Regions from separate parts of the Pseudoalteromonas sp. BZK2 genome, predicted to be linked through region 1. Evidence: predicted binding sites of a transcription regulator. Region 1 holds the regulator's gene; the other holds the start of a gene.
The links. The regulator LexA, encoded in region 1, represses DNA repair genes until DNA is damaged. The targets are predictions, from matches to a motif close to TACTGTATNNNNATACAGTA.

Region 1 (6,758 bases):
GTTTTTTATGAGTCAGCTATTTTTTAGCGCAATGAGCACCGGTTGGGTTTTTGCTTGGCTTGCTTGTTTACATTCAGCCCGGTGTGTTTTGTGGTGGCATAAAGGCATTCTAAAAGTGCCTTTGCTATGGTCATTACATGTGGCTTATTGGGCTTTATCGGTTGGTTTAATACTCGTCGCGCTGAGCTATTTCAGCCCAATTATCTTATTCAAAGATGCGCTTCATCTGATCACTGTTGGCACCATAGGTGTGATGATCATCGCCATGATGGTACGTGTCTCTCATGGTCACACTGGGCGCGCATTACAGGCCCCTGCGTACATTAGTTTGGCATTTGTACTCATTGTGATAGCTGCCATTGTACGTTCGTTACTTCCCGTTTATTTAGGTCATCACCTTGCATGGCAGTTAAGTGCGTTGCTGTGGGTTGCTGGCTTTAGCTTATTTTTATTTCATTGTGCGCCCATCTTAGTGAATCGTCGTGTTGATGGTCGCCGCGGTTAACCTCTCCAATAGGAAAAACTATGTTATCTGAAAAAACGATCCAGATTGTTAAAAGTACTTTGCCGTTGCTTGCACAAGCAGGCCCTCAAGTGACTGAGTATTTTTATGATCGTATGTTTAGCTACAACCCAGAGCTTAAAAATATTTTTAATATGACGCATCAGCAATCGGGCTCTCAGCAATTTGCGCTATTTAATGCCTTAGCTGCCTACGCGGCAAATATTGATAACTTGGCAGTGTTAAAAGGTGCGCTTGCGCGCATTAATCATAAACACACCAGTTACCATATTTTGCCAGAGCATTATCCTATTGTTGGTGGACATCTGATTGCGACTTTAAAAGAGTTATTGCCAGAACAATTTACTCCTGAGGTCGAGTATGCATGGCGTGAAGCCTATTCATTATTAGCGGATGTATGTATCAATGAGGAGATGTCGCTATATCAAAAAACCAAAAAGGCACCGGGAGGTTGGTTTGGTACTCGTACTTTCACAATTACAGAAAAACGTATGGAGTCATCGCAAATTTGCAGTTTCATATTAACGCCTGCCGATGCAAAGCCTGTTGTGGCGTATTTACCGGGCCAATATTTAGGAATTAAAGTAACGCCAGCAAACAGTGATTTAACGCAAGTTAGGCAATACTCTTTATCACAGCAAAGTAATGGCCACAATTACCGAATTAGCGTGAAAGAAGAAGGCTTGGTATCTAACTACCTACACAGCTTAACTGAGGGGGATAAGGTAGAAATTTACCCACCTGCAGGCGACTTTGTGCTTCGCGAAATCGACTCGCCTGTTGTATTGATTTCTGCGGGTGTTGGTCAAACCCCGATGATGGCGATGCTAGAAACACTATTAAGTAATCAACCTAACCAGTCAATCCATTACCTGCATGCTTGCGACAGTGAGACGCAGTTTGCCTTTAAAGAGTATTTATTTAAGCAACAGCAAGCGCACGCTTCATTACATTGTGTTACCTGGTTTAAAGATGGCAAGGGGGGCGATTTTGCGGGCTTAATGGATGTAAACCACATCGCTGAAAGCTTACCAATAAGCAAAGGTGACTTTTACCTGTGTGGCCCAATCGCATTTATGGCAATGATAAAAGAGCAACTACTAAGTATTGGGGTTGCAAGTGAACGCATTCACTACGAGGTGTTTGGCCCTCACCAAAGCCTATGATGTAAAAGGCGCAGCTTGAGCTGCGCCTTTTTGTTAGTTAACTTCGCACTCTAGATTAGGAAGTGAAATACGGAGCTCTTTTTGTACTTTAGAAGCCCATAAAAATTTCACTATTAGAGTAACTTACGATTGCTCATTTCAGCTATTTCAAGCTTTTGCCACGATTCAAATAGCTTGCGTTGTTTGTCTGATATTTTTAAGCCATAGGTTTTTTGCATATAAAAATAGGTATCGGCTATTTGCTTTCTTGCATAAATGGGTGGCTCAAATACGCGCTGCTTAAAGTCGATTTTTACAGGGCATGCTCCGTAACTTGCACTTGATGTTGACACCATGCCGTAGCGAAAGTTTGAACGGTCAGCATTGATCTCGCCTATAGCAGGGGCAAGGTTATTAATGTCGGCTTCCATTTGACGGAATTTCGCACTGACCTTTTTACAGTTTTTACGACCGCCATCTTGCCAGCATTGTAATTGATGACCAAACTCCCAGGCAGGCACAATATGCTCCCACTCTATTCTTTTTGCGCGAGCATTCTCTTTACCTGAGCGGGTGACAGGGTTTCTAGGAATATAACCACACGCATCAGGGTCTGGCACAAGTTTTTTACCTTGGCGCTTGATATCGCAACCACAATATAAGCTTTTACTATTGCTTGGTAGATTCTTAATTAAATGCTTTTTGGCACTGTAAAAGCTCGAAAACTCTTTAGCGGATATAGGAAAAGTGAAAATAAAACAAAGGGCTAAGTATAGGAATAAACGCATATCCATCACATCAGTGAACTACAGGAGCCGCCATTTTAGAGCGACTATTCTAAAAAGGAAAAGTTTTTCAACTCAGCTATAGTTGTTAGGCCGTTTTTATTAAAGGAATTACAACCATGTTATTAGGTGCTTTTTCTGTAAGTCTAAATGTAAAAGATATTCGTGCTTCAAAGCAGTTTTATGAAAAGCTAGGTTTCAAAGAGTTTGCTGGGGAGATAGAACAGCATTGGCTAATAATGAAAAACGGTGAACATTTGATAGGTTTGTTTCAAGGTATGTTTGATAAAACCATGCTGACCTTTAATCCTGGGTGGGATCAAAATGCTGAAGCTTTGGATGAATTTGCAACCTTTGAGCAATTAGCTGCACAATTTCAGCAACAAGGATTAGAAATACAAAAGGCCGGTGACGCGAGTTTTATTATCACCGACCCAGATGGCAATCCTATTTTGATTGACCAACACGTGTAGCTGGCTTTTTACGTTTAATTCGAACGTTTTGTAGTAACAAGAGAACTCCTGTAATACAAAATAGTACGCTGGTGGCTGAGAAGCTGATGAGTAGTGGATTGTTAAAGTTCTCACGCTCATCATAATCCATAATGTGTAGCATCCAGAAAAAGTCGAAAATGCGCCACAGGGTGCTGCGCACAGTTATAACTTTACCGGTTTGGCTATCTAAATATAAGGTTGTTGTTAACCAATCATCGAAGCTAATTTGCCAAACATTGGCTTTGTGACCGACTTCTCTAGGCCCTTTTGTTAATAACTGCGCTTGCGTTATTTTTGCGTCAATAAGCAGGTGAGCTTGCGCATTCTCAATGATTTGCGCTTTACTCGGTGCAGGCATTTTAGCACCTGTTCTGCCATCAAAAATAAACGTACCGCTAGAGGATGTAACTTCTATAATCGGGGTATTTAAAAAATGGCTATATTTAATCCCTTCGATTTGCTCAAATTGCGCTGTGATTTTATCAATTGAAGCAGGGTAGTCCGACAATAAAAATGGGCTACTTAAACTGCGATTAGCCAGATGCTTACCATGTACTTTTTCAAGTGGTAATGAGCTCATCACAAGCCCACCTAAAAGCCAAAAAAAGATCTGCAAAGCAAGTAAGTAGCCAAGCCATTTATGCCCTTTACGAGCATACTTAAACAGACGTTTATTCATTATTACCCCGTTATTATTGTTATGTGGGCGCTATTTTAGGTTGTTTAGCTAGATTGCCAATGCGGCATAATGTCGCATTAACTGTATTCTAGATTTGGTATATATACAAAACTGAGTTAAAGTTTCAGTCGATATAAATAGAGGGTAAAAACGAGAGTATGTCGGAAATTCAATTTTTAAATGTAGATCTGGAGCTTGAATCAAAGCACGATATTAGTGCGCTTGTTGCTGATTTGAAGAAAAATGCCATGGTTTTACATTATGACCAAGATGAATACCGCCAACTAGCACGTATTGAAGCAACCGCAGATATCAGCTCTCCAGATAAAGCCATTAACCAGCTTTGCGAGCTTATTGAGTCTTGCTCGCGCAATGCATTAAAACAGTGGTTATCGTGCTCAAAGCGTACATTTGATATAGGCTTTGAATCAGGTAATTCGCCTAAATGCTTTAACCAACCCCTGCATGCCGATACCTTATTACGTATCTCTGCAATTGGCGCAGGGATTGAAATTACTATTTATCCTGTCGAAAAATAGCCAGAATTTATCGCTCTACAACAGCTGCGGTCATTCTTGATACGCAGCAAAGCTCTCCTGCGGCATTGGTAATTTTAATATCCCAAACAGAAGTTCGCTTACCTAAATGCAGCGGTCTCGCAGTTGCTGTTAACGTTCCTTTGCGTGACGCTTTCATGTGGTTGGCATTAATTTCTTGGCCAACAGCATAAAACTTATTGAAATCAACCACGAAATTGGCTGCATAGCTTGCCACTGTTTCTGCTAATACAACGTTTGCTCCGCCATGGACCATGCCCATAGGATTATGATGCTCAGGAATAGCAGGCATGGTTGCCATTAAATAATCATCGCCAATTTCAGTTACCTCAATGCCCATAGTTTTCATTAAAGTGCCTTGACCAGTGACCCCTTGTTCCAGCTCTTTGCAAAGCTCTAACGTGATTGGTTGGTGCCAAATACTCATTGTGTTTCCTTAGCCTGCTAATTAAAGCTAATACCTTATGGCATCTTTCGGTGTGGTTCAATGTTAGTTTTGTAGCAATATGATGGGGTTAATTTAAATTTGCGATTTTCAAATAACTGTATATACTCACAGTTAAATGTACTGTATGGAAAACCAGTTGTATGCGCCCATTAACTAAACGCCAATCGCAAATTTTAGAACTAATTAAAGTCTTTATTAAAGATACAGGCATGCCACCTACGCGTGCTGAAATAGCTCAAACATTGGGTTTTAAAAGTGCCAACGCTGCTGAAGAACACTTAAAAGCACTGGCAAAAAAAGGCATGATCAAAATGAAGCCTGGGGCGAGTCGCGGTATTCAGTTAATTGAAGAAGATGAGCCAGAGCAACTAGGCTTACCTTTAATTGGCCGTGTTGCAGCTGGTGAACCTATTTTGGCGCAAGAGCATGTTGAAAGTCACTGCCAAGTTGATCCTTCATTATTTAAACCTGCTGCCGATTTCTTACTGCGTGTAAATGGTATGAGTATGAAAGACATTGGTATTATGGATGGCGATTTGCTTGCAGTACACAGAACACAAGTTGCTGAAAACGGGCAAGTAGTTGTAGCTCGAGTCGATGAAGATGTAACAGTTAAGCGTCTAGAAAAAGCGGGTCGCAAAGTACTTTTACACGCTGAGAACGAAGAGTTTTCGCCTATTGAGGTTGACCTTGAGCATGAGTCGTTCAACATCGAGGGGTTAGCGGTAGGTGTTATTCGTAACGCTGACTGGATGTAAGCGTTCCCAATTTGGTGCATCAAATTGACTCAATTTGGTGCGCCACTGAAATTTTACTACTTAATTAGGATTTGTGAATCCTTACTCTTCATTTAAAGCCTTATATAGCGCAGTTTTCCTCTCTTTTTACATTTCGTTCTTACTCCTAAACATTAAATAAAGCGCTGATTATAGTTGTTATTTCTGCACCAAAATAAACATTTATTATCATTAAAACTTGCTTATTGGTCATTTTTTAACTAATTGGTTAATACACTGTATTAACACCTAATTAATAAAAAGACACAAAAATGTGCGAGGTGTTAGTCATGGGGTCGGTATCATAAGTGGGTCAAAATGATACGTAGTCGCTCTGAACAATAAGAAAAACGAATTGGCACCTTGTTGTATCGCCTTTTCGCTTTGCGTCTTGCAATAGCATCTAAAGGAGCCGTCACATGGGTAAACTGCGTTACGCCTTGTGGCTTATATTGTTTGCACTTCCTGAGCTTGCATTGGCAAATAGCCAATACAATATGCGTAAAGGGGTGACCGATATAAGTAATAATGTTTATGAGTTACACATGACGATATTTATTATCTGCTGTGTAATCGGCATCATCGTATTTGCGGTGATGTTTTGGGCTTTAATACACCACCGTAAATCCAAAGGGGCCAAGCCTGCCCAATTTCATGAAAGTACAAAAGTTGAAATACTTTGGACTGCCATTCCATTTGTCATCTTAATCGCCATGGCTGTGCCTGCCACAAAAACCTTAATTGCCATGGAAGATGCCTCTAAAGCCGATATCACCATTAAAGTGACCGGCTCACAGTGGAAGTGGCATTACGAGTACATGGGCGAAGACATTGCTTATTACTCGATTCTATCTACTCCTAAAGACCAAATAGACAACCAAGCAGAGAAAACTGAGCATTATTTGCTTGAAGTAGATAAACCGCTAGTACTTCCTATCAATAAGAAAGTTCGCTTTTTAATGACCTCAGACGATGTAATTCATTCATGGTGGGTGCCTGATTTTGCGGTTAAAAAGGATGCAAATCCTGGGTTTATTAATGAAGCGTGGACACGTATTAACGAACCCGGAGTATACCGTGGTCAATGTGCTGAGTTATGCGGTAAAGATCATGGCTTTATGCCTGTTGTGGTGAAAGCCTTACCTGAAGATGAATTTGCTAATTGGCTTGCAGATGCCAAGCAAGAAAAAGCCAATGCGGCCGCAGCAGATGCTGCTTTGCTTGATCAAACATTACCGAAAGAAGAGCTTATGGTCTTAGGTGAGCAAGTGTATATGGCAAGCTGTGCTGCATGTCACCAACCTACCGGTATGGGCCTACCTGGCGTATTTCCAGCACTTAAAGGCAGCCC
Region 2 (6,758 bases), on a different contig from region 1:
AACTCATGATCCGGTGCGACTATCAGCTTTAATTTAAAATCAAATAGGTGAGCATACTCAAGCTGATCGGGTTCACGAATATCAGAAGTCAGCACTAGATCTAATTCATCATTAATTAAATCTGGAATGGCGTCGTAACTAAAGCCGCGCTCGTAATCAATTTTAATATCAGGCCAAAAATTATTAAATTCTTTGATGGTTGGGAGCAACCAATGAAAGCAGGCATGACACTCAACGCTTAAACGTAAATTTGAGATTGGCTGGTTAAGGCTTTCTTTTAACCGACATTTTGTTGCCTCAACACGAGGTAATACTTCATTAGCAAGCTCCAGAAGTAGCATACCTTGCGGAGTAAAACGCACAGGCTGTGTTTTACGTTCGAACAGCTGGCAATCTAACTTATTCTCGAGATCTTTAATTTGATGCGATAAAGCCGATTGAGTTAAAAACAACTCACGGGCGGTATTGACCAAAGAGCCTGTTTCTTTAAGGGTCGCTATGGTTTTTAGGTGCTTTATATCAATCATCTTTAAAAAATCTCATGGAAAATGTGAGTCTAACTCAGATTACGAACATACTACGCCTTAGAATTTATTTTTTCAACGTCTAGACGTCTAAAATATGTGGTTATTTTAACTGCTTTTTTACAATACGCCTTTTTATAAATGATTGACAGCGTTGTCATAAGGTTTTTTGTAGTTTAACTATGAAATTCCATGAATTTACCTCAAGTTGAAACTTGCAGTTTAAATCGTGATACAGCTTGCGATTAGTAATTTGATATTTAATTAAAATTACTGAGAGTAGGGTTTAGTTGTTTGCTAAGATATTATTTTTTAGGTGTTATTATCTTCTATTAGGTGTAACTTGATTTTTAAAGGAATGCTTGTGATACGTACCGTAATTTTACTCTGTGCATGCTGGGTTTTGCCTGTTTGCGCTGGCACTATTTACAGCCAGTTTCCTACAGAGATTGACCCGCATGGTCACTACGTTTTTTATTCACATGGTTTTATCGTTGAAGGGACAAACCCTAAGCCTGTTCACAAAACCTTTGGGGTTTATGATTTTGTGGCTGTAAAAGAAGCACTGGCAGATGAAAGCTATCATTTAATTGCCTATCACAGGCCAAAAGGTACTGAGCCATTTACGTTTGCGAAAAAACTCGCTGCAGATGTTGAAGCATTGATCAGTGCCGGTGTTGCTGAGTCGAACATTAGTTTGGTTGGTTTTTCACGGGGCGGGGCATTGTCGATCCTGGCGGCTAATGAACTTAAACGTACACATATTAACTTAATTATATTGGCAGGTTGTGCAGGCCTTATAAAAAATCACACATCAGTTAAGGCTTATGGCAAGGTGTATTCTATCTTTGAGCGCTCAGATCAGGTTGGCTCTTGCCAATTTTTAATTGATAGAAGTGACGTAACCAAGTTCGAAGAAATAAGCATTAATACAGGGCTCTCCCATGGCGCATTTTATAAGCCAAAAGATGAGTGGCTGTTACCAATTAAGAAGTGGCTAAAGGATTAACTATGCCTTATTTCCTGTTAGTTATTGTGATCAGCGTTTTGGGTGTGAGCTCTGTAAGCTATGCTGAGCCGTTTACTTTGCCACGTACTAATACTGTGTTACTTAAAGATAAACAGACCAAAAACGAATACCCGATTACGATTAAATTGCCACGCAGCTACCAAAAGCAAAACCAGAAGCGCTACCCAGTTGTTTACCTATTAGATGCAAACTACAGTTTTCCAATTGCCTCTGGTGCTAGTCGCTTTATGATGAATTCGGGGGCCATAGAGGAGGTAATTATCGTTGCACTTGGATATCAAAAAGGTGTATCTGGGCTCAATAGCCGTATTTATGACTATACGCCATTTGAAGATAAAAATTGGCAGCGTAAAACAGGCGGAGCAAGTCAGTATCTAAACTATTTAAAACACTCTGTATTACCATACATTAAGGCTCACTACAGAACTAACCAAAAAGGTACGTTAGTCGGTAACTCACTTGGCGGTTTATTTACGGCTTATACCTTATTCACTGAGCCTTCGCTTTTTTCAAATTATATTATCGGCAGTCCTTCAGTGTGGTTTAAGCAGCACAGCCTGTTAGCTTTGCCTGTCGTACCTGCAGGTAAAGCAACTAAAGTGTACATTGGTATCGGAGAACTTGAAGAAAGTGAAGGTGAAAAAATGGTGTCGGGCGCAAGGCAATTAGCAGCTAAAATTACTAAACAAAGCGGCGCGCTGGTTACAACAAATTTATTTGTTATCCCTCAGGCACGCCATGCAACCGCATTCCCAACAACGATTACCCAAGCTTTAGACTGGATTTACCAGGTTAATGATAATTAAAGAGCGTGACACTTTTTATATTTTTTGCCGCTCCCACAAGGGCACTCGTCGTTACGGCCTATTTTAATATCTGCAACTGGCGTTATATCACCGTCTAGGTAACGCCATAGGCCATCTTCTTTAATAAAACGCGACCTCTCGTGTAACTCACAATACAAGTTTTGGTAAAAGTAATTTGCTTTAAATTCGACAAAACCTTCTTGATCGTTATGTTCAGTATCTAAAACACTTAGCTTGGTAAAACGGCAGCTATTAGCAAAATCTTTAATTTCGCGAACAGGGTTAGCGGCTTGCTGGCTTTGTGCATAGGTACTAAAAACATATTTTGCATCTTTTAGTGCGTAAGCACTAAAACGAGAACGCATAAGTTGCTCTGGGGTATCAGCTTGGCTTGCACCTGTGTGAAAAGGTTGGCAGCAAAGCTCGTAAGTCGATTCGCTGCCACAAGGACAAAGGGAGTGTGTGAGTGATGTCATAACAACTTACCTAAAACTATAAATTGTTATTTTAACAAGCCTATTGTGGCTGCGGTACTAAATTGTTTAATTGAGCGCTTTTTGTAAAACAATAAAATTTAGCAGATGCCTGCTCAAGGTTTAAGTTCATCGAATCAAGTTGATGATTGTTTACAATATCTGTCCATGTGATCACTGCAGCAAAATTACCGTTATGTAATGCTGAACTAAGAACGTACTCAAGATTAACTAAATGTTTTTGTCTGATCACAAGTAGTTTGCTGGTATCAATCGAACACGAATCTAGTAAGGCTTTACTAGGAACATGATCAGGAGCAATTAATAGTGTCCATGCATTTTGGCTATTGTAATGATGCAATACTTTTAATAGCTCAAAGGTTGCTGAAATTTCGTCTTCAATTTGAATTAAATTAACAGACGCTTTGTCGTTATCTTGTTGGTAGCTTTTAACTGTTCTTAAGGTAATTGGCTGTAACATAACTTTCACTCACTGGTTGTTTATACAGTATGTGTATACAGTAGTTTATACAGTGTTTTTGCGCAAGTACTTTTTTGCTATTTTTTAACCAATGATTCAGTTTTATTTTAGATAAAATTATTTAATTGTTATTAAACAGTTGCTTATGGTTTTATTTTGAAGGTGGGGAAAGGTGAAAAATTTACCATTAAATCCATACAGTGTTTTATACAGTACTGTGTAAACTGTTAAATTTTGATTCTATACAGGTGTTTTGCATAAAAAAGCCGGCATAATACCGGCTCTTTAGCTTTGCAATTTTGCTACTTATCTAAGTAGGTATTTAAGAACTCAAGGTATGCATTTGAGGCTTTTATGCGGTTTTCTTTTTTAGTAAAACCATGGCCTTCATCATCGAATAATACATATTCGACAGGCACACCATTTGCCTTTACAGCGGCAACAAGTTCATCGCTTTCAACTTGTAAAACGCGTGGGTCGTTAGCACCTTGGATCACCATTAATGGCTTGGTGATGTTTTTAGCATGAAATAGTGGCGAAATGGCACGGTGACGTTCACCGTCTGTCGCGGGGTCGCCCATTTCATCATACAGTGCCTTTTTAAAGCTTTCCCACCATGGTGGAATCGAGTTTAAGGTTCTAACCCAGTTTGTTACACCAAATATATTAATGCCTACTTTGAACTCTTCAGGTTCAAAGGCAAGTGCTGCGGCGGTCATAAAGCCACCATAGCTGCCCCCCATGATGCCAATTTTATCAGCATCAACCCAATCTAGGCTTTGCAGGTGTTTTTTACCGTAAACAATATCTTGTAAATCGTCAGTGCCGTGTTTTTTATCATCTAAATGGAAGAAGGTTTTACCATAGCCTGAGCTGCCACGGTTATTAACTGCAAAAATGGCATAACCATGATTGACTAAATGCTGCTGCATTGCACTATAGCCTGTACGACTTTGGCCGCCAGGACCGCCGTGCACCCAAACTAAAGCTGGTACTTTGTTGTTGCTGTTAGCTTGCTTAGGCTTATATAAAACCCCGGGGATTTCTAAACCATCAAAGCTTTTAAAGCGCACAATTGTGCTTTCAACCAAGTCATTTTGAGCAATGGCATCACTTAATGTGTTGGTTAATTGTTTAGCTTTTGATTCACCGAGTTGCCACACAAATAGGTTACTTGGCGAGGTATCTGAATTTAAATAAAACGCCATGGTCTTTTCATCAGCTGAAAAGTTCACACCACGTAAGTTACCAGCAGGCAGCGATGGCATGGCAATACCTTTACCTGTGGTGGTATCAATTATCGACACTTTAGTGCTTGCGTCAGCATTAACACCGCTTACTTGATAACGGCCAGATTTAGAGAAGTAGATAAAACTCACATCCCACTCATCTTTGAGGGCAGGGCTGTGCTCGCCGGTCGTTAAGTCATAGCGCCACACTTCTGCGAACTCACCTTTGGCATCGGTTGAGTAATACAATGATTTACTGTCTCTGGAGAAGGTTTCTGGGCCATACTTAGCGTCGTCGTCATGACGGGTGATAAGCTCTGGTTTCAGTGTTTTTTTACGCGTATCGAGAATAAATACATCGCTGTCTTTGTTCGAATTGTTTTTCGATAAAGCAATAAATCGACCGTCAGGGCTGATTGCGCCGACATCTAGCCCCATAGTATTTTGGTAAACAGGCGTTACTTCATAACTGTTAGCATCAACACGATATAGGTCCATAAACTTAGCATCACGCTGATTGCTGGTTATAAAAAAGTGTCTACCGTCTTCTGTGAAGCCTGCAAATCCTGCACGGGTTTCTTCACCTGGCGTAAGATCTTTAACTGTGCCGTCTGTTTCGCGAACGTAGATGTGATAACGCTCGTTACCGCCTGAATCTTTAGTAAATAGTACGCGCTCATCTTTAGGGAAATAAGCCACAGCATACGTACTGTCTTCAAAGTCTGTTAAGCGGGTTTTTTTGGCGGTTTTTATATCTACTTCGTATAGGCTATAAATACCGCTTTCGTCACTGCTAACGAGTATTTTGTCGCCTTTTGGTGAAAAGCTGCTGCCCATGATTGAGGTTGTATCAAAAAAGGTTTCAGCGTCATACTGTTTAACAGTTTGGCTTTGTTGCACGCTTTCGGTGCTGCTAGTTGATGGGGTTGATTGTGAACATCCTGCAAGTGCAAGGCTAAGTGCGCATGCAACAGCTGCTAGTTGAAAACTCGGTTTCATTGTAATTATTCCTTGTTAATTTTTCGTTATCAAGTGTTGCCTGTTCATAATCTAAACGCAAGTTTTACCCGTTCGATATTTGTTACAAATCATGTAAATAAATAGGGACATGAGTGTGCTACTATTTTTTCATTATTAAAGGAATAAACATGATTGAAATTAACAACCTCAATAAGCGCTTTGCTTCAGCCCACGTTTTTGAAAACTATAATAAGCAATTTCAAGGTAAACGAGTTTGTTTACAGGCAGCCAATGGCAGAGGAAAAACAACATTACTGATGATGCTAGCTGGCCTTGAAAAGCCACAATCAGGGCAGGTTTTATATAATAATGAAGCATTAAAATCGCCGCAAAACATTGTTTCAATTGCTAGCGACCGTATTGCTCTGCCGGATTTTTTAACCGCGCGACAAGTTATTGAACTTAGTTGCAAGGCGTTAAAGAAAGACATGCCTGAGCAACTCATTACTGGATTTAACTTTACAGAGCACCTTAAAACTCGTTTTAGTGCTTTGTCGAGTGGAAACCAAAAGAAGTGTCAGCTTATCACTGCTTTTTTAAAGCAAGCTCCATTTTTGCTATTAGATGAACCGAGTGCTGCACTTGATCAAACAAGTATAAAATTTTTGCTGACCTTACTTGATGACTACCTTGATGATAAACCTAATGGGCAAATTATCATTACAAGCCACGAACCAGAAGTGTTTATACAGCACGGTTTTGAGTGCACATCACTATGATAAACTCCCTTGCAAGTTACTTCTCATTCCTTTCTTTTCGATACTTAGCATATACGACCACCCTCAAGAGCATGCTGTCTCAATTAAAGAGTTTTAGCTTGTTGTTTGCACTGGTAATGGGCCCAGCTTTTCTTGGTATGGTTTTATTGTTGTTTCTAGGACTTGGTAAAATAGTCGATAGCCATGCAGCACCTGGTTACGGTGCAAAATTAGCAGTGATTTATCTTTTACTTGAATCAGTAATGTTATGGGCCATGGCACCAGCCATTAAAAATGTGCAAAATAGGGCATTTCAGCGAAGTCTATATAAATCCTCTTGGCGAGTATGTGTTGACTGTAAGCTACTACTTTTAAGTAATGCTTGGCTTATTGCCAGTTTACTAATAGCAGTCGACCTATCGTTAAAGCAATGGCTACAAGTGCCTCATTTTATACTGTTTATGCTGTTGCAGTGGCTATGTGGAGTATTTGTTCTT

Region 2: BIZ38_RS16240 (SulA-like leucine-rich domain-containing protein) is a predicted target of LexA. The motif match lies at 3,338-3,357, and genes of this name have one in related genera.

What each region holds. Positions count from the first base shown of each region.
Region 1 is NZ_JACSOG010000012.1:51,539-58,296, forward strand. Features, by position in the region: gene BIZ38_RS09060 (NnrS family protein) at 1-505, shown strand, start outside; gene hmpA (NO-inducible flavohemoprotein) at 526-1,689, shown strand; gene BIZ38_RS09070 (endonuclease) at 1,803-2,456, opposite strand; gene BIZ38_RS09075 (VOC family protein) at 2,573-2,926, shown strand; gene BIZ38_RS09080 (hypothetical protein) at 2,901-3,626, opposite strand; gene BIZ38_RS09085 (hypothetical protein) at 3,785-4,165, shown strand; gene BIZ38_RS09090 (PaaI family thioesterase) at 4,173-4,610, opposite strand; gene lexA (transcriptional repressor LexA) at 4,772-5,389, shown strand; gene coxB (cytochrome c oxidase subunit II) at 5,827-6,758, shown strand, end outside.
Region 2 is NZ_JACSOG010000029.1:9,507-16,264, reverse strand. Features, by position in the region: gene BIZ38_RS16260 (LysR substrate-binding domain-containing protein) at 1-527, opposite strand, end outside; gene BIZ38_RS16255 (alpha/beta fold hydrolase) at 889-1,533, shown strand; gene BIZ38_RS16250 (alpha/beta hydrolase) at 1,536-2,360, shown strand; gene BIZ38_RS16245 (YchJ family protein) at 2,357-2,836, opposite strand; gene BIZ38_RS16240 (SulA-like leucine-rich domain-containing protein) at 2,877-3,314, opposite strand; gene BIZ38_RS16235 (alpha/beta hydrolase family protein) at 3,617-5,542, opposite strand; gene BIZ38_RS16230 (ATP-binding cassette domain-containing protein) at 5,692-6,282, shown strand; partial or broken gene BIZ38_RS16225 (DUF6136 family protein) at 6,279-6,758, shown strand, end outside.